DNA from 2 places in the Variovorax sp. genome. Region 2 is predicted to be linked to the other one. Evidence: riboswitches for the same ligand, from Rfam matches in the RefSeq annotation. Region 2 holds a riboswitch; the other holds the start of a gene.
What was found. A riboswitch is a leader RNA that binds a small molecule or an ion and turns the genes downstream of it on or off. The one in region 2 is predicted to bind manganese.

Region 1 (14,055 bases), 2.8 Mb from region 2:
TCAGCTCCATCGAGATCAACGGCACCTACTACAGCACCTTCAAGCCCGAGACCTTCCGGAAGTGGCACGACGACACGCCGGCCGACTTCATGTTCTCGCTCAAGGCCTCGCGCTTCGCGACCAACCGCAAGCTGCTGTCCGGCGCGGGCGACTCGATCAAGCGCTTCATCGACAGCGGCGTGGCCGAGCTGGGCGACAAACTGGGCCCGATCGTGTGGCAGTTCATGCCGACCAAGCAGTTCGACGCGGAAGACTTCGAGGCCTTCCTCTCATTGCTGCCGAAGAAGGAAGGCAGCCGCGTGCTGCGCCACGTGATGGACGTGCGGCACGAGAGCTTCATGGTGCCCGCGTACAAGGCGCTCGCGAAGAAGCACAAGGTGTCGACGGTGTTCACCGACGCCGAGAAGTTTCCGTCGTTCGAGGAGCCCGAGGGCGACTTCGCCTATGCGCGGCTCATGATGGCCGACGCCAAGCTCAAGGCCGGCTATGCGCCGAAGGCGCTGGACACCTGGGCCGAGCGCGCGCAGGGCTGGGCCGAATCACCGAAGAAGCGCGACGTGTTCGTCTACTTCATCAACGGCGCGAAGGAAAGGGCACCGGCCGCGGCCGGTGCCCTGCTGGAGCGCCTGGGATGGGAGCCGCCCGCGGCCTGAATGAAGCCGGGCGGCGCGGGATGAACCAGAGACTGCGTCAGCCCTTGGCGCCGAAGCTGATCTCGCCCGACAGCTGGCCGCCTTCTTCGATCACGATCTTGCCGTAGCGGATCTTGCCGGTGACCTTGCCGGTGGAGTGGATGACGAGCTTCTCGCGCACGGTGAGGTTGCCGTCGAACACGCCGCGGATTTCGGCGATGTCTATTTCTGCCGAGCCCTTGAACTCGCCCTGTTCGGCGATCTGCATCAGGCGCGAATCCATGGTGGCCTCGACCAGGCCTTCGACCACGAGCGTGTCGCAATCGGTGATCTCGACGCCCTTGAGCTTGATGTTGGGGCCGACGGTGAGCTTGCTTCCGCCTTCCTTGGCGACGGGGGCTGCCGCCGCTGCATTGAGGCCGCCTTGCTGGGCGGTCAGCGACGAGGGATTGACGGGGGAACCGGAGAGGTTGGTGGCTGCGCCGACGAGCGGAGCGGGGCGGGAAGTCAGCGAGTCGTTGTCTCGGTCACGCTTGCCGAAGAAGGGGGACTGTGTAGCCAATGGGGAGCTCCTCAAGAAAGGGGACTATCGTAAGAACGCACTCACGGCATGCGGCACTTCATTGCGCAAGAAGCGTAACTGAATAAGTCGTCACCGACACGACAATGGCCCGCATGACCCGCCCGAATCTCGAAGCCCTCTCCACGCCCGCCGCCACCGACTCGCGGTTCGACAAGCCCTCGCACGGCTGGCGGCGCACGCTGTTCACGGTGATCTTCGAGGCCGACACGCGCGCGGGGCTGTGGTTCGACCTTGCGCTGATCGCGGTCATCGTCACCAGCGTGCTGGTGGTGATCCTGGACAGCGTGCAGTCGATCCGCGAGCACTGGCGCCCGGTGTTCAACGCGCTCGAATGGGTGTTCACCATCCTGTTCACGCTGGAGTACATCGCGCGGCTGTGCTGCGTGAACAAGCCGCTGCGCTATGCGCTGAGCTTCTACGGCGTGATCGACCTGCTCGCGCTGCTGCCGACCTTCCTGGTGGCCCTCGCGCCCGAGCTGGCCTACCTGATCGACGTGCGCATCCTGCGCCTCTTGCGCGTGTTCCGCATCTTCAAGCTGTCGCGCTACTCGCTGGAGTACCGCGCGCTGGTGATGGCCGTGGCGTCGAGCCGGCGCAAGATCACCGTGTTCGTCGGCTTCGTGATGCTGGTGGTGCTGGTGATGGGCACGCTGATGTACGTGGTCGAAGGGCCCGAGCACGGCTTCACGAGTATTCCGGTGGCCATCTACTGGGCCATCTCGACGATGGCCACCGTGGGCTTCGGCGACCTCGTGCCCAAGACCGACCTGGGCCGCGCGATCGCCTCGGTGATGATGCTGCTGGGCTGGGGTGTGCTGGCGGTGCCTACGGGCATCGTGACGGCAGAGATGGCGCGGCGCGGGCCGAACGACGAAGCCGTGCCCGTGCCTGTGGCGCAACGCGGTGTTCTTGCGATGACGGCGCCCGAGCCTGCGTCCGCGCCCGCGGTGCCGGCGAAGCGGGTTACTCCGTCGGCCAGGCGACGCGCCCTTGCGCAGCATCGCCGAGGCGGGCGATGAAGGCATCGGCATCGGGCTCGGGGAGCGTGAAGACGAAGCGCACGTCGTCGCCGTGCTGCACGCTCTCGAGCACCGCGCCGGCCGAGGCGAGTTCGCGCCGCACCAGCCCTTCGAGCGCATAGGGCACGATGCATCGAAGGCTGCGCTGGCGCAGCAGCGGCACGAGCGTGGCGCCGAGCAGGGCCTGCGCCACCGCGTCGGTGTAGGCCCGCACGAGGCCGCCGGCACCGAGCTTCACGCCCCCGAAGTAGCGCACCACGGTCGCGAGCGCGCCCTCGACCTGCTGGTGGCGCAGCACCTCCAGCATCGGCCGTCCCGCGGTGCCACCGGGCTCGCCGTCGTCGTTCGCGGCCGACTGGCCACCGGCCATCAAGGCCCAGCACACGTGCGCGGCGGCGGGATGTTCTGCGCGCAACGAGGCGACCACGGCCAGTGCGGCCGCGCGGTCGGCCACCGGCTGCACGCAGCCGATGAAGCGGCTTTTCTTGATGAGCAGTTCGCTGTGAACCGGCTGCGCCAGCGTGAAGCTCATGCGTTGCGGTCCACGTCCATCACGTGCATCAGGGCTCAGCCGCCGCCGCGCTCGAACTTGAAGACCGCGGTGCCGGCGCGCGCATTGGGCAGCCAGCGCACGTCGCGGCCGTCCTGCAGGCCGAAGGCGTCGAGCACGCGCAGATTGTTCTTGCCGGCCAGCACTTCGAAGTCCTTGAAGGTGCCGACGCGGATGTTGGGCGTGTCGTACCACTGGTAGGGCAGGCGGCGCGTCACCGGCATGCGGCCGCGCGCCACGCTCAGGCGGTTGGGCCAGTGCGCGAAGTTGGGAAAGGCGACGATGCCGATGCGCCCCACGCGCGCAGTCTCGCGCAGCATCACCTCGGCATTGCGCAGGTGCTGCAGCGTGTCGATCTGCAGCACCACGTCGAACGAGGCGTCGTCGAACATCGACAGGCCTTCGTCGAGGTTGAGCTGGATCACGTCGACGCCGCGGCGCACGCACTGCAGCACGTTGCCGTCGGCAATTTCCACGCCGTAGCCAGTGCAACCGCGCTCGCGCTGCAGCAGGTCGAGCAGGGCGCCGTCGCCGCAGCCGAGGTCGAGCACGCGCGAGCCTTGCGGCACGAGTTCGGCGATCAATCTTTGGTGTTCGAGGTCGCTCATGCAGTAGTACTCCCCCCCAGGCTTGCCGCTTCGCGTGCTGCGCCAACCCCCTTCAGGGGGCCCGCGCCTTGGGGCGGCCCGGCGGCGCTCGTCTCCTTGGCGACGCGCTCGAAGTAAGAGCGCACCACGCCCATGTAGCGCACGTCGTCGAGCAGGAAGGCGTCGTGGCCGTGCGGCGCGTCGATTTCGGCGTAGCTCACGTTGCGGCGGTTGTCGAGCAGCGCCTTCACGAGTTCGCGGCTGCGCGCGGGCGAGAAGCGCCAGTCGGTCTTGAAGCTCACGAGCAGGAACTTGGCCTTGGCATTCGCGAACGCGGTGCTGAGCTTGCCGCCGTGGCTGCGCGCGGGGTCGAAGTAGTCGAGCGCGCGAGTGATGAGCAAGTAAGTGTTGGCGTCGAAGTACTCGCTGAACTTGTCGCCCTGGTAGCGCAGGTAGCTTTCGATCTGGAACTCGACGTCTTGCGTGGAGTAGCGGTAGTCGAGCCCCGCGGCCTCGCCTTCGACGGCGCTGCGCAGGATGCGGCCGAACTTCGCGTTCATCACGTCGTCGCTGAGGTAGGTGATGTGGCCGATCATCCGCGCGATGCGCAGGCCGCGCTTGGGCACCACGCCGTGCTCGTAGAAGTGGCCGCCGTGGAAGTCGGGGTCGGTGACGATGGCGCGGCGCGCAACCTCGTTGAAGGCGATGTTCTCGGCCGTGAGGTTGGGCGCGCTGGCCACCACCACGGCGTGGCGCACGCGATCGGGGTACTGCAAGGTCCACGACAGCGCTTGCATTCCGCCGAGGCTGCCGCCCATGACGGCGGCGAGTGTCTCGATGCCGAGCGCGTCGAGCAGGGCGGCCTGGGCGTCGACCCAGTCTTCCACCGTGACCACCGGGAAGTCGGCGCCGTAGACGCGGCCCGTGGCGGGGTTGACGTGCATCGGGCCGGTCGAGCCGAAGCAGGAGCCGAGGTTGTTGACGCCGATCACGAAGAAGCGGTCGGTGTCCACCGGCTTGCCCGGGCCCACCATGTTGTCCCACCAGCCCTCGGAGCGGGCCTGGCCCTGGTAGACGCCCGCCACGTGGTGCGAGGCGTTGAGCGCATGGCACACCAGCACCGCATTGCTGCGATCGGCGTTCAGGGTGCCGTAGGTTTCGTAGGCGAGCGTGTAGTCGCTGATCGATGCGCCGCTGCGCAGGGCCAGCGGGCCCGCGAACTGCATCGACTGCGAAGTGACGACCAATGGAGGTGACGACGACATGAATGAAAAACCCGGCCTCGCCAAAAACGAGCCGGGTCTGCCGCGCCTGTCTTTAGCTGGATTTATAAAGCGCCCGCAAGCTGAAGCAAATCGGCGCAACACGAGTATATCCCCCAGGCTGCGCGCACTGCGTGACGCTTCGCCAACCCCCTTCGGGGGCAACACCTGCGGCCCGGCGAAGCCGGTTCCGCGGTGTTTCTGGAAGGGGCTCTGCTTTTTTACCAGCCGATGATCATGATCACGCCCAGCACCAGGAAGATCGCGGCGGAGATGCCGTGCACGAGCTTGATCGGCACGCGGCGCACGATCTTCTCGCCGAGCCACACCACCGGCGCGTTGGCCAGCATCATGCCCAGCGTGGTGCCCGCGACCACCCAGAAATAGTCGTGCGTGAAGCGGGCGGCCAGCATGACGGTGGCGATCTGGGTCTTGTCGCCCATCTCGGCGAGGAAGAACGCGATCACGGTAGTGCCGAAGACGCCGAACTTCGACACGCCCGGGGCATCGTCGTCGTCGAGCTTGTCTGGAATCAGCATCCAGACGGCCATCGCGATGAACGAGCCGCCAAGAATCCAGCGCAGCACCTCGGGCCCGAGCCAGCGCGTGATGTAGTTGCCCACGGCACCCGCCAGGGCGTGGTTGATGATGGTGGCGGCGAAGATGCCGAGGACGATGGGCCAGGGTTTCCTGAAGCGGGCTGCGAGCAGGAGGGCCAGGAGTTGGGTCTTGTCGCCCATTTCGGCGAGCGCAACTACGCCGGTTGCAACGAGAAAAGCTTCCATTTTTTGAACGTGGGGTTTCTTGGCCGAAGGACGCAATTGACCGTGCAACACCTTCGGCCATATTCCCGAAGTTGCACGGTCAAAGGTCTCGCCAGGTGTTTTCTCACTGCACGCGCCATGTCCTGTGGGGCAGGACAAGTCTGTTGACGCGGGCCCCTCTCGCAAATCGGAAGGCGGCTACTCCCCAATGACGGGCGAGATTCTACCTGTAGCGCCAACGGCCTCACCTGATCTTGTAAGCGGGCGCTAGCTTTTGATTGTTTTCACAGGCGCTACCTCAAGAAGCAAATTCCTGCTTGCTTTTCAAATATTTCACCCATAATGCACGAGCCTCCCACTTCATTTTGGTGGGGAGGCAGTTCGGTGATCGGTCAGTTTCGCGCGACTCGACGCTCTCGTTTGAGTGATGCTTTCGGGACTCCATCGCTTTTCTTGATGTGTTTATAGGAGTCCCTTGATGGGCAACAAACTGTACGTCGGCAACCTGCCTTACTCGGTGCGCGACGGTGATCTCGAACAGGCCTTCGGCCAGTTCGGCGCAGTGACCAGCGCCAAGGTCATGATGGAGCGCGACACCGGCCGCTCGAAGGGCTTCGGCTTCGTCGAGATGGGCAGTGACGCGGAAGCACAGGCCGCCATCAACGGCATGAACGGCCAGCCCCTGGGCGGCCGCAGCGTCGTCGTCAACGAAGCACGCCCCATGGAAGCTCGTCCCCCGCGTAGCGGTGGCGGCGGCTACGGCGGCGGCGGCGGTGGTTATGGCGGCGGTGGTGGCGGTGGCTACGGCGGCGGCGGTGGTGGCGGCTACGGTGGCGGTGGCGGCGGCGGCGGTGGCCGCTCCGGCGGTGGCGGCGGCTACGGCGGCGGTGGCCGCAGTGGCGGCGGCGGCGGTGGTGGCGACGGCGGTTTCCGCAGCCCCTACGGCGCCGGTCCCCGTGGCGGTGGCGGCGGTGGTCGCAGCGGCGGTGGTGGCGGTGGCTACGGTGGCGGCGGCAACAGCGGCTACTGAGCCCTGCACCTCGACGCACAGAAAAGACAAAGGCTCCTTCCGGAGCCTTTTTCTTTGGCCGCTCGCTTTTCTTCGCGCCCGCTCAGGCCTCGCCGCTTCGCTTCTTGCGCCCGCGCCCCTGCACCGCGCGGTCGAGTACGGCATTCGGCAGCATGCGCATGATCTTGGCGACCACGCCCATCTGCCACGGAATCACGCGGTAGCTCGTGCCGGACTCGATGGCACGCAGCGCCTGGGCGGCAAAGTCCTCGGCCTTCATGAGGAAGGGCATGCCATAGCGGTTGCCCTGCGTCAGCGGCGTGTCGATGTAGCCGGGGCAGAGCGTGACCACCTTCACACCGCTGTCGTGCAGCTCGCCACGCAGGCTCTCGCAGTACGCGACCACTCCGGCCTTGCTCGCGCAGTACGCCCCGTGGCCCGGCAGGCCGCGGATGGATGCGACGCTGCCGATGCCGACCAGCCGCCCGCTGCCGCGTTGCACCATCGCCCGCACGAATGGATGGAAGGTTGCAGCCAGCCCGACGTTGTTGGTGGCGAAGGTCTGCGAGAGCACGTCGAGGTCGGAGCGCTCCGCCGTGTCGATGCCGATGCTGATGCCCGCATTGGCGATCACCACGTCGGGCAGCCCCTGCTGCGCGATGCAGTCATTGCCGGCGGCCACGATGCTGTCGGTCTGCGCCACGTCGGCGTTGTAGACGCGGTAGCGGTCCGCGCTCAGCCCGCGCGACTTCGCCCAGGCTTCGATCTCCGCCGTGCGCCGGGCCACCAGCGCCAGCCGATACCCCGCTTCGTAGAAGCTCGCGGCCAGGGCCTGGCCGATACCGCTCGACGCGCCGGTAATGAAGACGAGCGGGGCCGAGGTGGTCATGCGTGATCTTTCGGGGTCTTCTTGTTGTCAGCGCTTCTTGGCAGGCGCGGGAGCGGCGGCGGCTGCCGACGGAATCAGCACGCCGCGCACCCGTCCCTTGAGGTTGGCGACGCCGCTCAGGTTGTCGTAGTCGAGCGTGTCACCGGTGAACTGGTCCTTGTCGCGGATCAGCGTGACCGGCTGGTTCGACGTGACGCGCTCGGTGTCGACGAAGGCGTGCAGGAACTCGCCGCGGAACTCCAGGCGCGGCGTGGGCTTGCCGTCGGGACCCACCGACGGATCGCGGATGACGATCGCGTTGCCGAACAGCTGCAGCTCGCTGCCGTCCGAATTCGACAGCCCGCGGTTGGCGGTGGAGCGCGTCACCAACCCCTCGGGCGAGACGGAGCGCATGCGCACCTTGTCGACCTCGATGGTGTCGGTGTCGGGGTAGTGCCGGCCTTCGACGCCATACAGTTCGCTGCGCAGGTCGCCGTTCGGCAGGAAGTTCTTGATGACGAAGTCGCGCATGAAGTAGTCGGGCTCATGCGTGGGCGCGGCCTTGGCGGTGGGTTCCAGCAGCTTGGGCGCATTGCGCACCAGCCAGTAGGTGCCGAGCGCGAGAGCCGCCGTCAGGATGATCGGCAGGTAGATCGTGGCGCGGTCGAGGACGTCGCGCACCATGCCCCATGCGCGTTTCACGTTGTTCATGTGTTCGGGCCCCGGGCAGCGTCGAGCATGGCGCGGTACTGGCCGCAGGCCGTGAGAAGCAGGTCGCAGAATTCGCGCGCCGCGCCTTCGCCGCCGCGCGCCTGTGTGACGTAGCGGGCAATGCCGCGCACCTCGGCATGCGCGTTGGCCGGCGCCGCCGCGAAGCCGACGCGCGTGAGCACCGGCAGGTCGGGCCAGTCGTCGCCGATGGCCGCAGCCTGCGCCCATGTGAAGCCCAGCTGGTCGAGCATGGCCTGCGCGGCGGGCAGCTTGTCTTCGGTGCCGTAGCGCACATGCTCGATACCCAGCGCCTCCAGCCGCACGCGCAGCGGCTTGGAGTCGCGCCCGGTGATCACTGCCGGCACGATGCCCGCCTTGCGCAGCAGCTTGAGGCCGTAGCCGTCGAGGATGCTGAAGCGCTTGAGCGTTTCGCCGTGTTCGGTGAAGTACACGCCGCCATCGGTCAGCACGCCGTCGATGTCGAAGAAAACGATGCGCACGTCCTGCGCGGCGAGCAAGGTCTCGGCCTGGAACTCGAGCGCCATCAGATGACCTTCGCGCGCATGAGGTCGTTGGTGTTGATCGCACCCACGACCACGCTCGCGCCGTCGATCACGAACAGCCGGGTGATGCCGCACTGCTCCATCAGCTCGGCGGCTTCCACGGCCAGCGCGTCGACGCGGATGGTGCGGGGGTTGTGATGCATCACGTCGGCCGCCTTGGGGCTGCGCAGGTCGGCGCCGGCTTCGATCAGGCGGCGCAGGTCGCCGTCGGTGAATATGCCCGAGGCGCGGCCGTCGGGCTCGACCACTGCGGCGGCACCGAAGCCCTTGATGCTCATCGCGCGCATCAGCTCGCTGATGGTGGCCGACGGCGGCACGCGCGGCACCTCGTCGCCGGAGCGCATGACGTCGCTCACGTGGGTGAGCAGCTTGCGCCCGAGCGCGCCGCCCGGATGCGAGCGCGCGAAGTCTTCCGAGCCGAAGCCGCGCGCGTCGAGCAGCGCCACGGCCAGCGCGTCGCCCATCGCCATCTGGGCGGTGGTGCTCGCGGTGGGGGCGAGGTTGAGCGGGCAGGCTTCCTTGGACACGCCGGCGTCGATCACGATGTCGGCATGGCGCGCGAGGGTGGATTCGGGACGGCCGGTCATGGCGATCAGGGGCACGCCCTGGCGCTTGACGACCGGCAGGATGACGGTGAGCTCGTCGACCTCGCCGCTGTTGGAGATGGCCAGCACCAGGTCGACCGACTTGATCATTCCGAGGTCGCCGTGGCTGGCCTCGGCCGGGTGCACGAACATCGCGGGCGTGCCGGTGGAAGCGAGGGTGGCGGCGATCTTGCGGCCGACGTGGCCGCTCTTGCCCATGCCCATGACGACCACGCGGCCGCGCACTTCGAGGATCTTGCGCACGGCGTCGACGAAGCTCGGCCCGACGCGGGCCTTCAGGCCGGAGACGGCTTCGGCTTCGATGTCGAAAGTGATGCGTGCCCGGGAGAGGATCGCTTCGGGGTCGACCACGGGGGCCGGGGCGGGACGGGAGCTCATCGGCCGATTTTACGGGGCGGCCAGTCCGGGGATATACGCGACCCGGCGAAGCCCGGGGCACGGACATTGCTCTAGCATCGGCGCCTATGTCTTCGTTCGATCTCACGCTGTTGTACTTGCTGGCCGCGGTGATCGGCGTGGTGGCCTGCCGCTCCCTGAAGCTGCCGCCCATGCTCGGCTACCTGTCGGCCGGCGTGCTGATCGGCCCGCATGCGTTCGCGCTGGCGCAGAACTCCGAGGGCATCCGGCACCTGGGCGAATTCGGCGTCGTGTTCCTGATGTTCGTGATCGGGCTGGAGTTCAGCCTGCCCAAGCTGCGCGCGATGCGAAAGCACGTGTTCGGGCTCGGCCTGCTGCAGGTGCTGCTGACGATGGCCATCGCCACGGTCGGCGCGCTGCTGATCGCGCGGCTGCTGCCGCCGTCATGGCAGCTCGGCTGGCAGACCGCGCTGGCGCTGTCGGGCGCACTCACCATGAGCAGCACCGCCATCGTCGTCAAGCTGATGGCCGAGCGGCTGGAGCTCGAGAGCGAGCACGGCAAGCGGGTGATGGGCGTGCTGCTGTTCCAGGACCTGGCGGTGGTGCCGCTGCTGGTGCTGATCCCCGCGCTGGGCGCGCCGCCCGAGGCGCTGGCCAAGGCGCTCGGCCTCGCGCTGCTGAAGGCCACCTTCCTGATCGGCGTGTTGCTTTATGGCGGCCCGCGCGTCATGCGCTGGTGGCTCACGCTGGTGGCGCGGCGGCGCAGCGAGGAACTGTTCATCCTGAACGTGCTGCTGGTGACGCTGGGGCTGGCATGGCTCACCGAGCTGGCCGGCCTGAGCCTGGCGCTGGGCGCGTTCATCGCGGGCATGCTGGTGTCGGAGACCGAATACAAGCACCAGGTCGAGACCGACATCCGTCCCTTCCACGACGTGCTGCTGGGGCTGTTCTTCATCACCGTGGGCATGTCGCTCGACTGGCACATCGTGGTCGAGCGCTGGATGCTGGTGGGCGTGCTGCTGCTGGTGCCGCTGGGCTTCAAGCTCGGGCTGGTGACGGTGCTTGCAAAGGTGCTCGGGGCCACCTCGGGCGTGTCGCTGCGCACCGGCCTGTACCTCGCGCAGGCAGGCGAATTCGGCTTCGTGCTGCTGACGCTGGCGCAGGAACGCAGCCTGCTGCCGCCGTGGCTGGCCAATCCGGTGCTGGCGTCGATGGTGCTGTCGATGCTGGCGACACCTTTCATCATCATGTACAGCAACGCCATCGTGCGAAAGCTGGTGGCCAGCGACTGGCTGCAACAGTCGCTGCAGATGACGAGCATCGCGCGCAAGACCATCAACACGGCGCAGCACGTGATCATCTGCGGCTACGGGCGCTGCGGCCAGAACCTGGCGCGCATCCTGGAGCGCGAAGGCATCCCGTACATGGCGCTCGACCTCGACCCCGACCGCGTGCGGCAGGCCGCCGCCGCCGGCGACTCGGTGGTGTTCGGCGACGCGGCGCGGCTGCAGGCCCTGATGGCCGCCGGCCTGGCACGCGCCAGCGCGGTGGTGGTCACCTACCTCGACGTGCCGGGCGCCATGAAGGTTCTGGCCAACACGCGCGCCCACGCCGCCCACGTGCCGGTGATCGTGCGCACGCAGGACGACCACGACCTCGAGAAGCTGCAGGCCGCCGGCGCCACCGAGGTGGTGCCCGAAGCCATCGAGGGTTCGCTGATGCTTGCGAGCCATGCGCTGGCGCTGGTCGGCGTGCCGATGCGGCGCGTGATCCGCGTGGTGCAGGACCAGCGCGACGCGCGCTACAACCTGCTGCGCGGCTACTTCCACGGCGCCGACGACGACAAGGCCGACGAAATAGACCACGAACGGCTCAACAGCTTCACCCTGAACGCCGGCGCCCGCGCCGTCGGCCAGACGCTGGAGCAGCTGGCGTTGCCGACGCTGGGCGTGCGCGTCGCGAGCGTTCGCCGCCATGACGGCCAGCCGCGCACGCCGGCCGGCGACACGGTGCTGACCGACGGCGACACGCTGGTGCTGTCCGGCAAGCCGACCGCGCTGGCCGTGGCGATCGAGCGGCTGCAGAAGGGCTGAGTGGCCGGGGCCGCTCAGCTCAATTGATCAGCGTCGGGTTGCGTTTTTCTTCGTCGATGCGCTGCTGGCGGCGCACCGCCTCGCATTGCGCGTGGGCCTTGTACTCGGCCTTGAGGCACTGCGCGGCCATGCACTGTGCCCTTGCGATGAAGTTGCGATCGCCGCACTGGGCCAGGGGTTCGGGGGGAGGAGGGGCGGTTGCCGGTGGCGGCGGGGCTGCCGCGACGGCTGGTGCCGGAGTTTCAGGGGCGCGGGGCGCGGGGGCTGCAACGGCAGCCTGCTTGCGTGGCCGGGCGGCGGGCTTGGTGCTTGCCGCAAGAGGTGCGGCTTCAACGACGGGAGGCGCCTCGGCCGCCGGAGGCTCCGGCGCCGCCTGCGCCGGGGGCGGTGCCGGCTCTGCCGGAGGCGGTGCGGGCTCGGCGGCCGGTGCCGATACCGCCGGTTCGGTGTCGGTGACCGCCGCAGGCGCCTTGCGGGTTCCGTAGCCGTACCAGCCCGCGACCATCATCAGCACCGCCAGCACCAGCAGGCCGAACCACAGCAGCATCACCCGCTTGCGGGGCGGCCGCTCGACCGGCCGCCGGACCTTGACCCGGGTGCGCTTGCGCTCGGCCTTATCCTGCCGCGCCGTCTCGAAGCCCGACGATGGCGCAGGCGGCGGCGGTGGAGGATCGTCGTAGACCATGACCACCGTCTCCTGGTCGTCCGACGGGGGTGGGGCCGACGATCTTCCGAAGAACGAACGCCCGGGCTCGGCCTCGCGCGGGTCGAAGAGCGGCGCGGGAATGGTCGGTGCGCGCAGCTGGGCGGGAGCGGTGGTCGCCCACTCGCGCTCGGGGCTCGGCGGCGGGGGAATCCTGGTTGCCTTGCCGGACAGCGTGGCGCCGCAGCTCCGGCAGAAATTCGCGCCGTCACGGTTTTCCGTGCTGCAGACCGGACAGATCAAGGCCATGGCTTACTACTGACTACTCTCGGAAACCGGAACGAAAAGGGCTGTTGGCGGGCATGCCCGCATCTGGGAGGTCTGGCGAAGAGGCCGCCGGGGCCTCAGGTCACGGCGACGCGCTTGGAGCGGTGCGCCATGCGCTTGGCGATCACCGCGCCCAGCGCCATCGCGATTTCCAGCGCCAGGTTGGGCTGGCGGTTCGACATCTCCGCAAAGCGGATCGCGTTGAGCCGCCATACGCGGCCCGCGCCGGTGACCACCACGTTGGCGGAGTGCGGCAGGCGCGAGAAGAAGGAGCCTTCGCCCACCACGGACCCCGGCGTGAGCACGGCAAGCCGCATCTGCTCCTTGCTGCTGACGCGGTGCACGCTGATGGCGCCGCTCTCGATGAAGAACACCGAACGGTCCGGCGTGCCCTGTTCGATCAGCACGTCGCCGACGGCGGTCTCGATGGGCTGCAGGTAGCCGGCCAGCGTTTCCCATTGCTGGACGCTGAACGTCAACGCAAAAGCGTCGGTGCTCATGTTCTCCGCGATGGCGCGGCTCAGGTTCTGGATAGACATGTTTTTCTCAACCCCCGCATCGGTTCCGAAGTATCCGCGATGGCCGCGAGATTGGGCTACAGGTGTTTACGTTTTTGCAGCGCCTGTCGCTATTTCCCAATGCAAAAGCGCGAAAAGATGACCCCCAGCAGGTCATCGGCGCCGAACTCCCCCGTGATCTCGTTCAGCGCGTTCTGCGCCAGCCGCAGTTCCTCGGCCAGCAGATCGAGCAGTTGGGCCTGCGCCGCGAGGTGGCTGGCCGCCAGCGCCAGATGCGCCTCGACCTGGGCCAGCGCCTGCACGTGGCGCGCGCGCGCCAGGTACACGCCTTCGGGCACGGCCTGCCAGCCGGCCATGGCCAGCAGTTGCTCGCGCAGGGCCTCGATGCCCAGGCCGGTCTTGGCGGACAGCGCGATGCCTTCGGCGGGCTGTGCCGACGGCGCCGCGTCCTGCTTGTTCCAGACGTCCAGCACCGGCACGCTCGCAGGCAGCTTGAGCCTCAGGCCCGCGAGGATTTCCGCGTCGGCGGCCGCGTAGTCAGGCAACGCGACCCGGGTCAGGTCGTGCAGGAACAGCACGGCGTCCGCGCTTTCGATCTGGCCCCAGGCGCGCGCGACGCCGATCTGCTCGACCTCGTCGCTGCTCTCGCGCAGGCCGGCGGTGTCTGCCACGTGCAGCGGCACGCCGTGGATCTGGATGGTCTGCGAGACCACGTCGCGCGTGGTGCCCGCCACCGCGCTCACGATGGCCAGCTCGGCGCCGGCCAGTGCATTGAGCAGCGAACTCTTGCCCGCGTTGGGCTGCCCCGCGATCACCACCTTGATGCCTTCGCGCAGCAAGGCGCCTTGGCGCGCACGCTGCTGCACGGCGGCCAGCTGCGACTGCAGCTTCGCCAGCTGCCCGGCCGCGTCGGCCTTCTGCAGGAAGTCGATCTCTTCTTCCGGAAAGTCGAGCGTGGCTTCGA
Region 2 (14,055 bases):
AAGGTGTAGCGCAGCGACGCATCGATGTGCGAGACCATCGCGGGAATGTTGTCCGCAATGGTGCGAACCTGCGCCTCGCTGTGCGCCAGGCTCTGCTCGATCGCGCGGCGCTGCTTCATCAGTTCGTCGAAGGTGCGGGCGAGATCGCCGATCTCGTCGTGCGCGTACTGCATCGGCGCCTCGATCTCGTGGGGCGAATGCTGCGCCACCTGCATGTGGCGGTGCAGCTCGGCGAGCGGCCGCAGTTGCCGGCGCACCACGCCCAGCGCCAGCGCGCCCGCGGTCAGCGCGAGCAGCAAGGCGCCGATCCACGCGGCGCGCTCGATGGCATCGACGCGGGCGAAGGCCTCGGCGCTCGGGTACATCGATCCGACGATCCAGTTCGTCTGCTCGGTGCGGTCGAAGGCGTAGAGGCTGGGTACGCCGCGCTCGTCGACGCCCTCGCTCGTGCCCTCGAAGCCCGCGATTGCGCGCAGCACCTGCGGGCCGGCCCCGCCGTCGGCCTGCACATGGTTCAGGATGCGCGAAGTGCGCGGATGATCGATCACGATGCCGTCGGTGGTCGTGATGAACAGGTACCCCGTCTTGCCGATCTTGACCTCGGCGAGCGCGCCCAGGACGTTGCGGTCCTTGAGGTTGATGGCCCCGGAAATGACGTACCGCACCTGCCCTGCACTGTCGAGCACCGGCTCGGTGATCGCAACCTGCGCCAGGCCGTTCAGGCGGTTGCGGTAGGGCTGGGAAATGATGCCCGCCTTGGCCGCCACCGTCTGCTGGAAGTAGGCGCGGTCCTTGATGTTCACGCTGCCGATGGGCACCGCGCCATTCTGGTTGGCGACCAGGTTGCCTTCCATGTCGATGAACGCGACGTTGTCGAAGGCCTGCTTGAGTGCCGCATGCTTCTCCAGAAAGGCCTGCAGCGGCTCGGCGTCCTTGAAGTCCTGGGCCGCCACGCTGTCGCCGAAAGTCTGCAGCAGGATGCGGCGGCTGTTCAGTTTCTGGTCGATCGCGTCCGCGACCGCGGACACCCGGGCAAGCTGCTCGCCGGCGATGGAGGCGCGCAGGCTGGACTTGACGAAATGCAGCGCGCAGGTCGCAATTGTGAAGGTGGCGGTGAGAACCACCGCCGCCACCCCGAGACTGAGGCGTGTGTGCAAGCCGAAGCGCAGTTTCGAAGGGCCCGAGGGATTCATTATTGGTCTTGTTCAAGCTGCCGAGGCGTGTGCAGCGGGAGTCTCCGGCGAGAGTATCGGGGCGTTCGGCATGCGACGATAGAGCTTGCACGCCACACCTGTTCGCCTTGCACGGCTCTGGGGCCACAGGCTTTCGGCACGGGGAACGTACGACGGTCGGCGCGGAAATCTTGCGCCGGGGGTGCGGACGCAAGCGCTTCGAATACTTTCTTCCTCCGGTCAATTTTACGCACCGGGCAGTCGATTTTCTACACGGCTATTTGGGCACTTGGCCAACGGCTGCGGACGCCCGGTGCAGCAGCGCGTCGACCAGCGCGTCCACACGCTCCTGCGCCTGCCGCAGCGACAACTCAAGCTGCTCGCCGCCGAACTCGTCCGACTCCACGGCCGCTTCGAGCACATCGGTAATGCCGATGTACTCGAAGGCCGAACGCACGCTGCTCTCCGTGTGGTTGTGGTGCGCAACGCGGCCGCCCGCGTCGTAGCCGTGGTCTCCGCGCGCGCCCAGCAGCACCGCGCACTTGCCCGCCTCGGCCAGCATTGGCCAATAAGGCACCGCGCCACGCGAACGGTCGAAGCCGAAGGTGCGGCCCACGCGCACGATGTTGTCGATCCATGCCTTGAACTGCGACGGCACGCTGAAGTTGTACATCGGCAGGCCCACCACGATGAGGTCGGCGGCAACGAGCTGGTCGACCAGCCGATCGCTCTCGGCGAGGACGCCGGCCATCCATGGTTCTCGCGCGGCCGGTGGCGTGAAGGCGGCGTGGATCCACCGGCTGTCGACATGCGCCGGCGGCTGCAGGCCGACGTCGAGATAGTCGATGTTGTCATCGGGCCGCGACCGGCGCCAACGTTCGACGAAGCGTGCGGAAAGACGCCGCGTGTGCGAGCCGTGGGGGTCGATGCCGGAGTGGCCGGGACGCGCGCTGGCGTCGATGTGAAGAAGATTCAGTGGCATGGATGGATGAACGGATGTATCTTGTGGAGCGCTGTCGGAATGACTGCACGGGCCTCCAATCTAGGTTTGGAGCACTTCCACTACAAACGATCGTTTCTCTTCGAATGAACGAGATTGGCTCATCCATCCGCGCCGCCCGCCGGCTGCCGCCGCTGCTCTCGCTGCGTGCCTTCGAGGCCGCGGCAGCGCACCTGAGCTTCCAGCGCGCGGCCCTCGAACTCTCGGTCACCCCCTCGGCCATCAGCCATCAGGTGCGCGCACTCGAAGACACGCTGGGGCAGCCGTTGTTCCGCCGCCTCACACGGCAGCTCGCGCTGACGCCGGCCGGCCAGCGGCTTTTCGACGACCTTCGCATGGGTTTCGACGTGCTCGAGGCCGGCATCGACAAGCTGCGCCGTCCCACCAAATCACCACAGGTCACGCTGACCACCAACACCGCCTTTGCAGCACGCTGGTTGTTGCCACGCATGGCCGCGTTCCGCGAGGCCTGCCCCGGCATCGAATTGCGGCTGCACGCGAGCGATACGCTGGTCGACCTCGCACGCGGCGACGCCGACATCGCGGTGCGCTCCGGCAGCGGCAACTGGCCCGGACTCACGGTGCGCGAACTGATGCCGGAGCGCTATGCGCCGATGTGCAGCCCGATGCTGGGACTCAAGCGCATGGCTGATCTGCCGAAGCACCAGTTGATTCATTGCAGCTGGCAGCCGCAGGCGCTTGCACCGGCGCTGTGGCCGCGCTGGTTCAAGGAAGCAGGCATCGCACAGCCGCATATACGCACGGCGAAGGCACCGTCGGGCCTGTCGTTCTCCGACGAGACGCATGCAATGCTCGCAGCGCTCGGCGGACACGGTGTCGCGCTGCTGAGCCTGACGCTCTCGGCGGAAGAACTGCGCAATGGCGCGCTGGTGCAGCCGTTCGGGCCGGCGCTCGACACGGGGAGCTACTTTCTTGCGACAGCCAACGGGCGGGAGCGCGAGCCGGCGGTTCGTGCGGTGTGGGAGTGGATCGGGTCGCAGGCTGGAGGCCCGGCAGCGCCTGGCCCGAATACCGAAGCAGGAGCCACCAAACGCGAAAAAGCCTCCCGTAGAAGGCTTTGACTGGCAACCTGGCTGGCGCTGCGCAACCGTCAGCGCTCGGTTTTGCTCAGGAGGGTCGGCACGACATACCCATCCCGGTACACGCCTTCGATGACTCCCTCCACCCGATCGGTCGAATGCGCGGCCACGAACTTTTCTTCTGCTTGCCGGTAGACGACGATGGTGCAGGACGAGCGCTTGCTGAGGATGCGTGCAACGCCTGTGGCCTGGCGAAGGGTCGGGTACGTCTCCATGGAGATCCTTGTCTGTCTTATTCCCTGGATCCTAGTCTTTAAGTACTCAAGACTTACTCGGGGCTTCTCCCGAGCAACTCGGCCAACTGATCCGAATTGGATGGAATTCGTGATTTATTTGCATTTTCGTGCAATACCTTCGCCGAGCGCCAGCACCCCGCATCACAAAAGCCTCAGGCCAGCCCGTTCAGATGCTCGTAGAGGATGAAGAACCCGATCCCGATCAGCAGCACGCCACCGACGATCTCCGCGCGCTTGCCGACGACGGCGCCCAGAACGCGTCCCACCATCACGCCAAGGGTCACCATGGTCAGCGTTGCGAGGCCGATGGCCAGCGCGGTCCAGGCTATGTTGACGTTGATGAAGGCCAGCCCGACGCCCACGGCCATCGCGTCGATGCTGGTCGCGAAACCGGTGATGGCCAGGGTCCAGAAGGAGTTGCGGTTGGGCTTGTCGTCCACCGCGTCTGGCGTGCCGCAACCCTCCCAGATCATTCGCAGCCCCAGCACGCTGAGCAGCGTGACCGCGATCCAGTGGTCCCACCGTTCGACATAGCTCGCGGCGGCCAGGCCGGCAGCCCAGCCGATGACAGGCGTTATCGCCTCGATGACGCCGAAGATGACGCCCGTGCGCAAGGCTTCGCGCCAGGAGGGTTTGCGCAGTGCTGCGCCCTTGCCGACAGCAGCGGCGAAAGCATCCGTCGACATGGCGAATGCAAGAAGGATCGTGGAGGCAATGTTCATTTTGGAAGTAGCAAGCAAGGCCGGTTCAAGACGCCGCGGCGCACGAACCCGCCGGCCAAAGCCGCGTCCGTACACCGCTGGTCTCGCCAACCTTTCGGCTGCTCACGCCACGGTCGCGAGGTGCGAACCGAGTATGTTGACGTGAACGCTTCCGAAGTCCGGAAGCCGGCTACTCCCCAAGGGAGTGGCGATTCTAAATGCCTGCTTGCACGGGCTCTGTGACGGCGCCTGTTCTGGCTGTGGGGCTTTGCTACATTCGATCGCCGTCAAGTCGTCGCCCCGGCCTACTTTCAACCTGCTGAAATCTCCATGGTTCTCGTTGCCGCCGTGTGCCCCCAATGCTCCGGGGCGCTCCAGATTCCCGAGGAACGGGACTTCGTGAAATGCCAGTATTGCGGAACCGACATCATGGTTCGCGAGCCGGTCCGGCCCGCGCAGTACGTGCGTCTGGTGCAGCCGGCCGCACCTGCCGTGCAGGCGCCAGCGAATCCCGCGCACCTCAGGGAACTCGGGCGGGAAGCACTCGAAGCCGGCAATGCGGAAGAGGCCTACAGCTACTTCGGCCGCGCCCTGGAGCTTGACCCCAAGGACGCGCAAGCCTGGACCGGCAGGGCCGACGCCCTTGCCCTGGCGTCGGGTGCCTACAACCTGCGCTTCAAGGACATGATCGCCGCGCTGGACAACGCGCGGGAGGCTTCTCCGCCCGAGCAGCAAGCCCTGCTGCTCAAGGCGCATGTGGAAAAAGTCAAGGCGGTACTGTTCCCGCTCCATGCGGCCGCACGCGACCAACTCGTGGCGAATCCCTCCAGCGACCTGTGGTTCAGCTACCTGGGTCAATTCGAGATATTCGCCCAGACCGCCGAGTTCCTGCACCGGCGCATGCCTGACGATACGGAGATCATCGAATTCCTGATCGAGGCTCACCGGGCCGCGATCGAGGGAGCCATTGGCCCCGCGCAAGAACCGGACTTCGTCGTCGACGACAAGCAGGAACAGAAGCTGCGCGCCGCCATGGAGGCCTACAGCGAGAAGCTGGCCGTGTTCAAGCCGGGCTACGAGTTCCCCACGGTGTATCGCGCGCAAAAAGGCGACTGCTTCGTCGTGACCGCGACGATGGGCGATGCGGCACATCCGTCCGTGACGCTGTTGCGCAACTTCAGGGACAAGCGCCTGGCACGCACGGCGGCGGGGCGCTCCTTCATTGCCTGGTACTACGCACACGGCCCGGCGCTGGCGCGGCAGGTCGCGCGATCGGAGGCAATTAGAAGCGCGGCCTATGTGCTGGTTGTTGCGCCCGCGGCAACGCTGGTCAGGGTGTTCGAGCAACTGGTAAAGCGGTAGCGCCGAGGATAGGGCCGATGCGTTGCGAAGCGAAGGGCAGCGACGACGCCTTCAGAACCTGCAGCACTTAAGCGTCGCATAAGTTTCGCCCGACACAATCACCCGCGGTAGCCCACTCTTTCCTCCCTCCCTCCTCCAGGGCTACCCTTCAACCCGCTCAGGCGGGTTTTTCTTTGTGCTTCTTCATCCGCCGCTTCCGTCCAGCGGCTGCAGACTTCTCACCCATTCGAACACCGCCGCCACCGCGGGCTCCGATCGCCGGGCCTCGGGGCACACCAGATGGAACGGCAACCCCGGCAGCTCCGGCCCGAAAGGCTTCACCAGGTTGCCCGCACGCAGTTCGTCCGCAATCAGCGCCAGGCTCATCAGCGCCACGCCCTGGCCCTGCAGCGCGGCCGACACGGTGTGTGTCTCGTCCGAGAACACCGGTCCCGCCGACACATCGAGTCCGGGCACCTGCGCCTGCTCTTGCCATGCTGTCCAAGTGCCCGGCTGGCTCCTGCTGCCGGGCAACGCGAAGTGCAGCAGCGTGTGCCGTGTCAGGTCGCCCCGCTTTTTCAGCTTGAGCACGGGGCTGCACGCCGGAGCAAACACGTTGTCGAACAACTTCTCGGCCACCATGCCCGGCCACTGCCCGCGTCCATAGCGGATGGCGATGTCGGCGGTGACGCCGTCGAGCGCCACCGCTTCGTGCGATGCGTGGATGCGCAAGTCCAGCTTCGGATGCAGCGCCCGCAAGGCACCGACCCTCGGCAGCAGCCAGCGAGCCGCAACGGCCGGCGTGGCCGAGAGCGTGATGGCCCGCCGCTGCGGCGGTGCCCGAAGCCGTGCGACGGCATTCGCCATTGCATTGAACGATTCGCTCAGCACCGCCTGCAACTCGCGCCCCTGCGGCGTGAGCACCAGCTGCCTCGGCTGGCGAATGAAGAGCGCGACGCCGAGCGAGTCTTCCAGTTGCCGCACCTGATGGCTGATGGCTGTAGGCGTGACCGACAACTCGCCGGCCGCGATCTTGGCGCTGCAATGCCGCGCTGCCGCCTCGAAAGCACGCAGCGACGCCAGTGGCGGGAGTTGGCGCAGATTGCTCATGGATGAATAAATTTTTCAGCAACGCAAAGAAATGATCGTTTGTTTGGCTCCGGATGCTTGGATAGATTAGGAAGCGTGTCAAGCAGACAGCTGAAACAGCTTCATCCCACCAAGCAACAAAGAGGATCCGACCATGACCACCCTGCTCCACATCGACGCCAGCGCCCGCCCCGGTTTTTCTGGCACGCATGCCCACGGATCGCACTCGCGCAGGCTCAGCCGGCATTTCATATCAGCCTGGCGTGCGGCACGGCCGGACGACGAGGTGATCTACCGCGACATCGGCGCCACGCCACCGGGCCACGTCACCGGCGAATGGATCGCCTCGGGCTACACCCCGGCCGCCGAGCGCGAACCCTGGATGTATGCAGTGCTCGCGGAAAGCGACACGCTGATCGCCGAAGTCCGCCGCGCCGACCTGCTCGTGATCGGCGTGCCGATGTACAACTTCGGAATGCCGGCGCCGCTGAAGTCGTGGATCGACAACATCGTGCGCATCGGCTCGACCTTCGACTTCGACCGAAGCCGCGACAACCCTTACGTGCCGCTGCTGGCAGAGCGCCGCCGCCGCACGGTGCTGCTCACCTCATGCGGCAGCAGCGGCTACGGGCCCGGCGAGTTCCAGGCGGGAATGGACTTGCTGACACCCGGCATCACCGCCCCGCTGGCGCTGCTGGGGCTCACCGAAATGCACAGCGTGGGTATCGAGCACGCCGAAGACCACGGCGACCTGCTCGACCGGTCGATCGCCGCCGCGCTCGCCCGCGTCGAGACGCTGGTGGGCGAGCTGCAGGCTGCGGCCTGAAGAATCAGGCCGAGCGCAGTTGCTCGCGCAGCTTCTGCCCGATTTCCGGCCGCTCCAGGAACGGGTCGGCCGGGTTCGTGACCGACACGATGTTCTCCATGCGGCTGCGCACGTTGCCCAGCGCCTTCGGATGGCTGAACACGTAGAACTGGTTGTCGCTGATGGCCTCGAACACCTTGGCCGCAACTTCGGCCGCCGTGATCTTGCCGCTGCTCACCGCCTTGTTGCTCATGGCCTGGCCGATGAGCTGGCTCTTGGTGAGTTCGCTGTCCTTCGGCGCGTTGGGGCGGTTGCGTTCGCTGCTCGTGATGCCGGTGGGCACGAAGTACGGGCACAGCAGGCTCGCGCCGATCTGGTCGGTGACGAGGTTCAGGTCCTGGTACATCGTCTCCGTCAGGCTCACGACGGCTGCCTTGGCGGCGTTGTAGATGCCCATGTTTGGCGGGGTGAGCAGGCCGGCCATGCTGGCGGTGTTGGTGATGTGGCCGCGATAGGACGGGTCCTTGGCGGCCGCCTCGAGCATCATCGGCGTGAACAGGCGCACGCCGTGGATCACGCCCCACAGGTCGACGCCCAGCACCCATTCCCAGTCGGCCACGGTGTTCTCCCACACTAGGCCGCCGGCGCCCACGCCCGCGTTGTTGAACACAAAGTGCGGCGCGCCGAAGCGTTCCTTCACGGCGGCGGCCAGCGCTTCCATCTGCGCCGCGTCGGACACGTCGACCTTGCGCGCCAGCACCTGCACGCCGGCGGCTTCCATCTCGGCCTTCGCCTTGTCGAGGGCGTCCTGCTGCACGTCGACCAGCACGAGGTTCATGCCGCGCGCCGCGCCGATGCGCGCGCATTCGAGTCCGAAGCCCGAGCCCGCGCCGGTGAGAACGGCGGTCTTGCCCTTGAAGTCCTGAATCATTTGCCGGTGTCCTTCTTTTGTTGAATGTCTCTGACGTTGAAGGCGCTATTGAAATACGGAAAGCGCGCGGGCGCAGTCACGAAGGTGCCCGCCGCACGGGCTCAGGCGTCCGCCTTCTTCAGCACATAGCCGATGCGCGGAAAGTGCACATGCACCGTTCCGACGCGCTCGCCGGTACGCTCCAGCGTGTAGTGCGTGCGCGTGGCCGCGACCAGCGTGCCTGGTGTCTCTTCGAGGCCGAAGCTCTCGGCGCGGATGGTGACGGCGCTGCCCAGCGGAATGCCGTGGTCGTCCTGGAATGTGCTGTCGGTCAGCAGCGTGCGCGGCGTGGCAGCCTTGGCCGCTGCGATGGCCTCGTCGCTGGTGAACTTCTCCGGCGCACCGTGGCCGATGGCGGCCATGCGGTCCATCCAGTCGACCACCGCGGGCGTGAGGTCGAGGATGGTTCGCACCGACTCGATGCGGCGCGTGTACCAGAGCGGGTGGTAGGCAGAGAAGTCCGCAATGCTCGGCACCTCGCCCAGCAGGAACGGCTTGTCGTCGAGCATGTCCGACAGGCGGCGCAGGTACGACTTGTAGGCGCTGGTGGCGTCGGCCGGGCGCAGGCGGGTCATGTTGCCGGCGCTCATCTTGCCGCGGTCTTCGCCGAAGGCCTTGGCAGCCTCGGGCGGCGCCTTGGCGAACACTTCGGCCGCGCCCCTGGGCTGCAGGTTCCAGGCCATCGCGGCCCAGAACAGCGTGGTGTCGGCCCACTGCGCGAGGATGCGCGACAGGCCCTTCTCCGGTTCGGGGTAGAGCGTGGGCTCGGGCTGCAGGTGCTCCAGCACGTCTGCAATGAGCGCGCTGTCGCAGTACATGTCGGCGCCGATCTGCAGGAACGGCGTCTTGCGGTAGCCGCCGGTGAGCGTTTCCACATCGGGCTTGGGCATGATCGGCGGAATGAAGACCGACTTCCACGGCAGCTTCTTCGCGCCGAGGATCAGCCGCACCTTTTCCGAGAACGGCGAGGTGGTGTAGTGATGGAGGATCAGGTCGGCCATGGGTTTTTTCCTGTGGGTTGCTTGGTCGTTGCAGTAAGCCCGGCGCGCGTTCAACGGGGTTGCGCGCGCTGGATGATCGAATCGAAATCCGTGCCGGCGCCGAGCGTGCCGAAGGCGTTGCCCCAGTCGCCGCCGAGGCGCGATGCGCAGAAGGCGCCGACCACCGCCGCCGGTGCGGTCTGCGCGAGCAGCGATGCTTGCACGGCCAGCGCCACGTCCTGTGCCAGGCGGCGCGCCTCGACTTCGGAGGCCATCGCCTCGATGCGTGCGGGCAGCGCATCGGCAAGACGGTCGAGTGCCGCGTGCTGGCCGCGCGTGGGCGCCAGTTCCTTCGTCAGCGCGGCAATCGCGTCGCCCTTGCGCAGGCCGCGCAGCAGGTCGAGCGCCATGATGTTGCCGGCGCCCTCCCAGATGGAGTTGAGCGGCATCTCGCGGTAGATGCGGGCCACGATGCCTTCGCCGCCCTCTTCCACATAGCCGTTGCCGCCGAGGCATTCCATGGCCTCCTGCGCGAAGTGGCTGCCGCGCTTGCAGATCCAGAACTTGGCGACCGGCGTGAGCAGGCGGGCCATCAGGCGCTCGTGCTCTTCGTCCTGGCGATCGAAGGCTTTTGCGAGGCGGATGGCCAGCGCCGTGGCGGCTTCGCTTTCGAGCGCGAGATCGGCCAGCACGTTCTTCATCAGCGGCTGGTCGATCAGGGGCTTGCCGAAGGCGTTGCGCCGCGCCGCATGGTTGAGCGCGATGCCCAGCGACTGGCGCATCAGCCCGCTGGTGCCCAACGCGCAGTCGAGCCGGGTCATCGTGCCCATCTCGAGGATCTGCGGAATGCCGCGCCCCTCCTCACCGACCAGCCAGGCGCTGGCGCCCTGGAACTCGACCTCGGAACTGGCGTTGGCCTTGTTGCCGAGCTTGTCCTTCAGGCGCTGGATCTGGATGGCGTTGCGCGTGCCGTCGGGCAGCACGCGCGGCAGGAAGAAGCAGCTGAGCCCGGCCGGTGCCTGCGCCAGCACCAGGAAGGCATCGCACATCGGCGCCGAGAAGAACCACTTGTGGCCGGTGATGGCGTAGCGCTCGCCCCAGGCATCGCTGCCGTCGCGCACGGCCCGGGTGGTATTGGCTCGCACGTCGGAGCCGCCCTGCTTCTCGGTCATGCCCATGCCCATGGTTACGCCGGGCTTGTCGCTGAAGCGCTTGAGTGCCGGGTCGTACCAGAGGCTGCCGAGCTTCGGTCCCCAGTCGGCGTACACGCCGGCATTGCCGCGCAGCGCGGGCGTGACCGCGTAGGTCATGGAGATGGGGCAGAGAATCGACGGCTCCAGCTCGGTGAAGAGCATGAAGCCAGCCGCGCGCAGCACATGCGGCGACGCGGAGGTGCCGGTCCACGGCGTGCCGTGCAGCCCCGCGCCCACGGCGGCGGTCATCAGCACGTGATAGCTCGGATGGAACTCCACCTCGTCGATGCGCCGGCCGAAGCGGTCGTGCGTGTGCAGCTCGGGCGTGTGGATATTGGCCAGCCGCGCATGCGCCTGCATGCCGGCCGAGCCGAGGGTTGAGCCCAGTTCATGCAGCTGTGTCGTCTGCAGCGCCGGGGCATTGAACTTCAGCGCATCGCGCAGGGGCCGGTTGGTGTCGAAGAGGTTGTAGTCGACCAGCGGCGCAGGCTGGTTGAAGACCTCGTGAGTGATGTCCATGACCGGCCTCCTTGCCGTGCGTTCAGCTCATTCAGATCAGCTTGACGAGTTGCTTGCCGAAGTTCTTGCCCTTGAGCAGGCCCAGGAAGGCTTCGGGCGCCGATTCGATGCCTTGCGCAATCGACTCGCGCGGCTTGAGCTTGCCGGTACCCACCAGCGTGCCCAGCTCCGTGAGCGCCTCGGGCCACACTTCCATGTGTTCGCTGACGATGAAGCCTTCGATCTTCATGCGGTTGATGAGGATCAGCGCCGGGTTCGCGAGCGGCAGCGGCTGGCCGTCGTAGCCCGCGATCATTCCGCACAGCGCCACGCGGGCGAAGGCGTTGGCGCGCAGCAGCACCGCGTCGAAGATGTAGCCGCCGACGTTCTCGAAGTAGCCGTCGATGCCGTTCGGGCAGGCTTCCTTGAGCGCAGCGCTCATCGACTTGACGTCGGGGTGCTGGCGGTAGTCGATGCAGGCGTCGAAGCCCAGCTCGTCGGTCACGTACTTGCACTTGTCGGGGCCGCCTGCAATGCCGACCACGCGGCAGCCGCGTGCCTTGGCCAGCGCGCCGAAGGCACTGCCCACGGCGCCGCTGGCGGCGGTGATGACCACGGTTTCACCGGCCTTGGGCGCGATGATCTTCACCAGCCCATACCAGGCCGTGACGCCAGGCATGCCGACCGCGCCCAGGTAATGCGACAGCGGCACGTGCGTGGTGTCGACCTTCTTCAGCGCGCCGGGCTGCGAGGCGTCGACCACGCTGTATTCCTGCCAGCCGCCGAAACCGACCACCTTGTCGCCCACGGCGTACTTCGGGTGCTTGCTCTCGACCACTTCGCCGACCGTGCCGCCCTGCATCGTCTGCCCCAGCGGCTGGGGCTGCGCGTAACTCTTGGAGTCGTTCATGCGCCCGCGCATGTACGGGTCGAGGCTCATGTAGTGGTGGCGCACCAGCACCTGGTTGTCCTTGAGCGCCGGGGTTTCCGCGGTCACGAGCTTGAAGTTGCTCGCCACGGCCTCGCCGTCGGGGCGGTTGTCGAGGTGGATCTGCTTGTTGGTGGGCATGTGTATCTCCGGTGTTTGGATGTCTGTCAGTCGGTCGATGGCGGACGCATGGCGTTGGCGCTCGCGGGGCCGGTCGGCAGGCGGCGCTTCACGTACTTGAAGGTGCCGGTGGCGTGGGCGCATACCCGCTCCTGCTCGTCGTAGATCTTGGCTTCCGTGAAAGCCAGCGTCGCCGTCCGGTGAATGAGGGTGCCGCGCGCCCGCAGCGGGCCTACCGAGGGCTGCATGAAGCTGGTCTTCATTTCGATGGTGACCACGCCGGTCTCGGGCGAAACGCTGCGCGCGGCCGCGGCCATGGTGATGTCGAGCAGCGTCATGCAGGCACCGCCGTGCGTCACGTCGAAGGTGTTCAGGTGCTCGGGCTTGGCGGTGTAGGCGATCTCGGACTCGCCGCCCTCGAACTTCTTCAGTTCGAAGCCGAGGTGGCGCGCAAAGGGAATCTGGCTCGTGTACGAGCGGATGTTGATGTCGTCGGATGGATGGGATTCAGTGGTCATTGCGTCTTTTCATGGGACACCGCGGAACCGGCTTTGCCGGGCCGCTGGTGTCGCCCCCGGCGCGGGGGTAGGCGAAGCGACACGAAGTGCGCGAAGCCTGGGGGTGAGCATTGTTACGCGGCGCCCAGCACCACGCTCACGCCGCCGTCCACAGCCAGCCACTGGCCGGTGATGTGCTTGCCGGCATCGCTCGCGTACAGCAGCGTCAGGCCCTTCAGGTCTTCGTCGTCGCCCAGGCGGCCCAGCGGGGCCTGCGCGGCCATCTTTTCCTCGCCCAGCGACTTGATCAGGCCGGCGGCCATCTTCGTCATGAAGAAGCCCGGGCAGATCGCGTTCACGTTGATGTTGTACTTGCCCCATTCGGCGGCCAGCGTGCGCGTGAAGCCGATGACGGCGGTCTTCGAGGTGTTGTAGGCCAGCGTCTGCATCTCGGGCGGGTTGCCGTTCAGGCCGGCGATCGAGGCGATGTTGATGATGCGCCCGGCCTTCTTCGGGATCATGTAGCCGTTGGCGATCTGCTGCGACAGGATGAAGTAGCCGCGTACGTTGAGGTTCATCACCTTGTCCCAGGCCTCGACCGGGTGGCTCTCGGCCGGCGAACCCCAGCTGGCGCCGGCGTTGTTGATGAGGATGTCGACCGCGCCCATGCGCTGCAGCGTCTCGTCGGCCAGGCGGCGGGTGTCTTCCTCCTTCGAGCAGTCGGCGGCGATCCAGCGCGCGTCGATGCCGGCGGCCTGCAGCTCGGCGGCCGCCTGCTCAAGGTCGTCGGCCTTGCGCGAACTCAGCATGATCTTCGCGCCCGCCTCGCCCAGCGCGTGGGCCATCTGCAGGCCCAGGCCGCGCGAGCCGCCGGTGATGAGTGCGGTCTTGCCGGTGAGGTCGAAGAGTTTCTGGACGGTGCGGGCGGTCATGTTCAATGTCTCCAGTTAGGGGCTGAGTTCTTCAGCTCGGTAAATGCCGCGGAACCGGCTTCGCCGGGCCGCAGGCGTTGCCCCCTGCAAGGGGGTTGGCGAAGCGACACGAAGTGAGCGCAGCCTGGGGGTGAGTCATGCCATGTAGTCCATGCACTGGCGGGCTTCACGCACGGCGCCGATGAATGGCTTCAGGGCCAAGTGCTGCGGATGGTCCGCATAGGCCGCGAGCGCGGCGGCGTCGGTGAATTCCGAGTTCAGGATCAGGTCGTAGGTGGCTTCCAGGCCGGGCTGGGCGATGGCCACTTCGAAGCGGTGCGTGCCTGGCGACAGCTTGGCGCAGGCGTCGAGCAGTGCCTTGGCCTTGCGCAGGTTGGTCGCCTTGTCGGCGCCCTCGGCGTGCTCCTTGAACTTCCACATCACGATGTGCTTGAGCATGGCGGTGTCCCTGGAGTTACTTGTTGTCGAGCCGCGAGCGCACGTAGATGAGCAC

Region 1: it holds a riboswitch for manganese, as region 2 does, so the genes downstream of both, ACQY8B_RS24355 (TMEM165/GDT1 family protein) here and mntP (manganese efflux pump MntP) in region 2, are expected to answer to the same signal.

Annotation. Positions count from the first base shown of each region.
Region 1 covers NZ_OZ257247.1:5,192,277-5,206,331, reverse strand. The annotation lists gene ACQY8B_RS24385 (DUF72 domain-containing protein) at 1-653, shown strand, start outside; gene ACQY8B_RS24380 (bactofilin family protein) at 691-1,194, opposite strand; gene ACQY8B_RS24375 (ion transporter) at 1,308-2,234, shown strand; gene ACQY8B_RS24370 (IMPACT family protein) at 2,179-2,766, opposite strand; gene metW (methionine biosynthesis protein MetW) at 2,802-3,392, opposite strand; gene metX (homoserine O-succinyltransferase MetX) at 3,389-4,636, opposite strand; gene ACQY8B_RS24355 (TMEM165/GDT1 family protein) at 4,855-5,418, opposite strand; yybP-ykoY riboswitch at 5,438-5,616, opposite strand; gene ACQY8B_RS24350 (RNA recognition motif domain-containing protein) at 5,876-6,427, shown strand; gene ACQY8B_RS24345 (SDR family oxidoreductase) at 6,510-7,295, opposite strand; gene lptC (LPS export ABC transporter periplasmic protein LptC) at 7,323-7,985, opposite strand; gene ACQY8B_RS24335 (KdsC family phosphatase) at 7,982-8,530, opposite strand; gene ACQY8B_RS24330 (KpsF/GutQ family sugar-phosphate isomerase) at 8,530-9,531, opposite strand; gene ACQY8B_RS24325 (monovalent cation:proton antiporter-2 (CPA2) family protein) at 9,618-11,603, shown strand; gene ACQY8B_RS24320 (hypothetical protein) at 11,623-12,288, opposite strand; partial or broken gene ACQY8B_RS24315 (hypothetical protein) at 12,508-12,555, opposite strand; gene ACQY8B_RS24310 (Crp/Fnr family transcriptional regulator) at 12,651-13,112, opposite strand; gene mnmE (tRNA uridine-5-carboxymethylaminomethyl(34) synthesis GTPase MnmE) at 13,202-14,055, opposite strand, start outside.
Region 2 covers NZ_OZ257247.1:2,139,021-2,153,075, reverse strand. The annotation lists gene ACQY8B_RS10390 (diguanylate cyclase domain-containing protein) at 1-1,157, opposite strand, end outside; gene ACQY8B_RS10385 (FMN-dependent NADH-azoreductase) at 1,450-2,154, opposite strand; gene ACQY8B_RS10380 (LysR substrate-binding domain-containing protein) at 2,259-3,254, shown strand; gene ACQY8B_RS10375 (hypothetical protein) at 3,284-3,487, opposite strand; gene mntP (manganese efflux pump MntP) at 3,661-4,230, opposite strand; yybP-ykoY riboswitch at 4,243-4,415, opposite strand; gene ACQY8B_RS10365 (CFI-box-CTERM domain-containing protein) at 4,540-5,571, shown strand; gene ACQY8B_RS10360 (LysR substrate-binding domain-containing protein) at 5,755-6,660, opposite strand; gene ACQY8B_RS10355 (FMN-dependent NADH-azoreductase) at 6,794-7,465, shown strand; gene ACQY8B_RS10350 (SDR family oxidoreductase) at 7,470-8,375, opposite strand; gene ACQY8B_RS10345 (glutathione S-transferase family protein) at 8,477-9,415, opposite strand; gene ACQY8B_RS10340 (isovaleryl-CoA dehydrogenase) at 9,466-11,106, opposite strand; gene ACQY8B_RS10335 (NADP-dependent oxidoreductase) at 11,138-12,154, opposite strand; gene ACQY8B_RS10330 (PaaI family thioesterase) at 12,181-12,651, opposite strand; gene ACQY8B_RS10325 (SDR family oxidoreductase) at 12,765-13,562, opposite strand; gene ACQY8B_RS10320 (Dabb family protein) at 13,698-14,000, opposite strand; gene ACQY8B_RS10315 (hypothetical protein) at 14,017-14,055, opposite strand, start outside.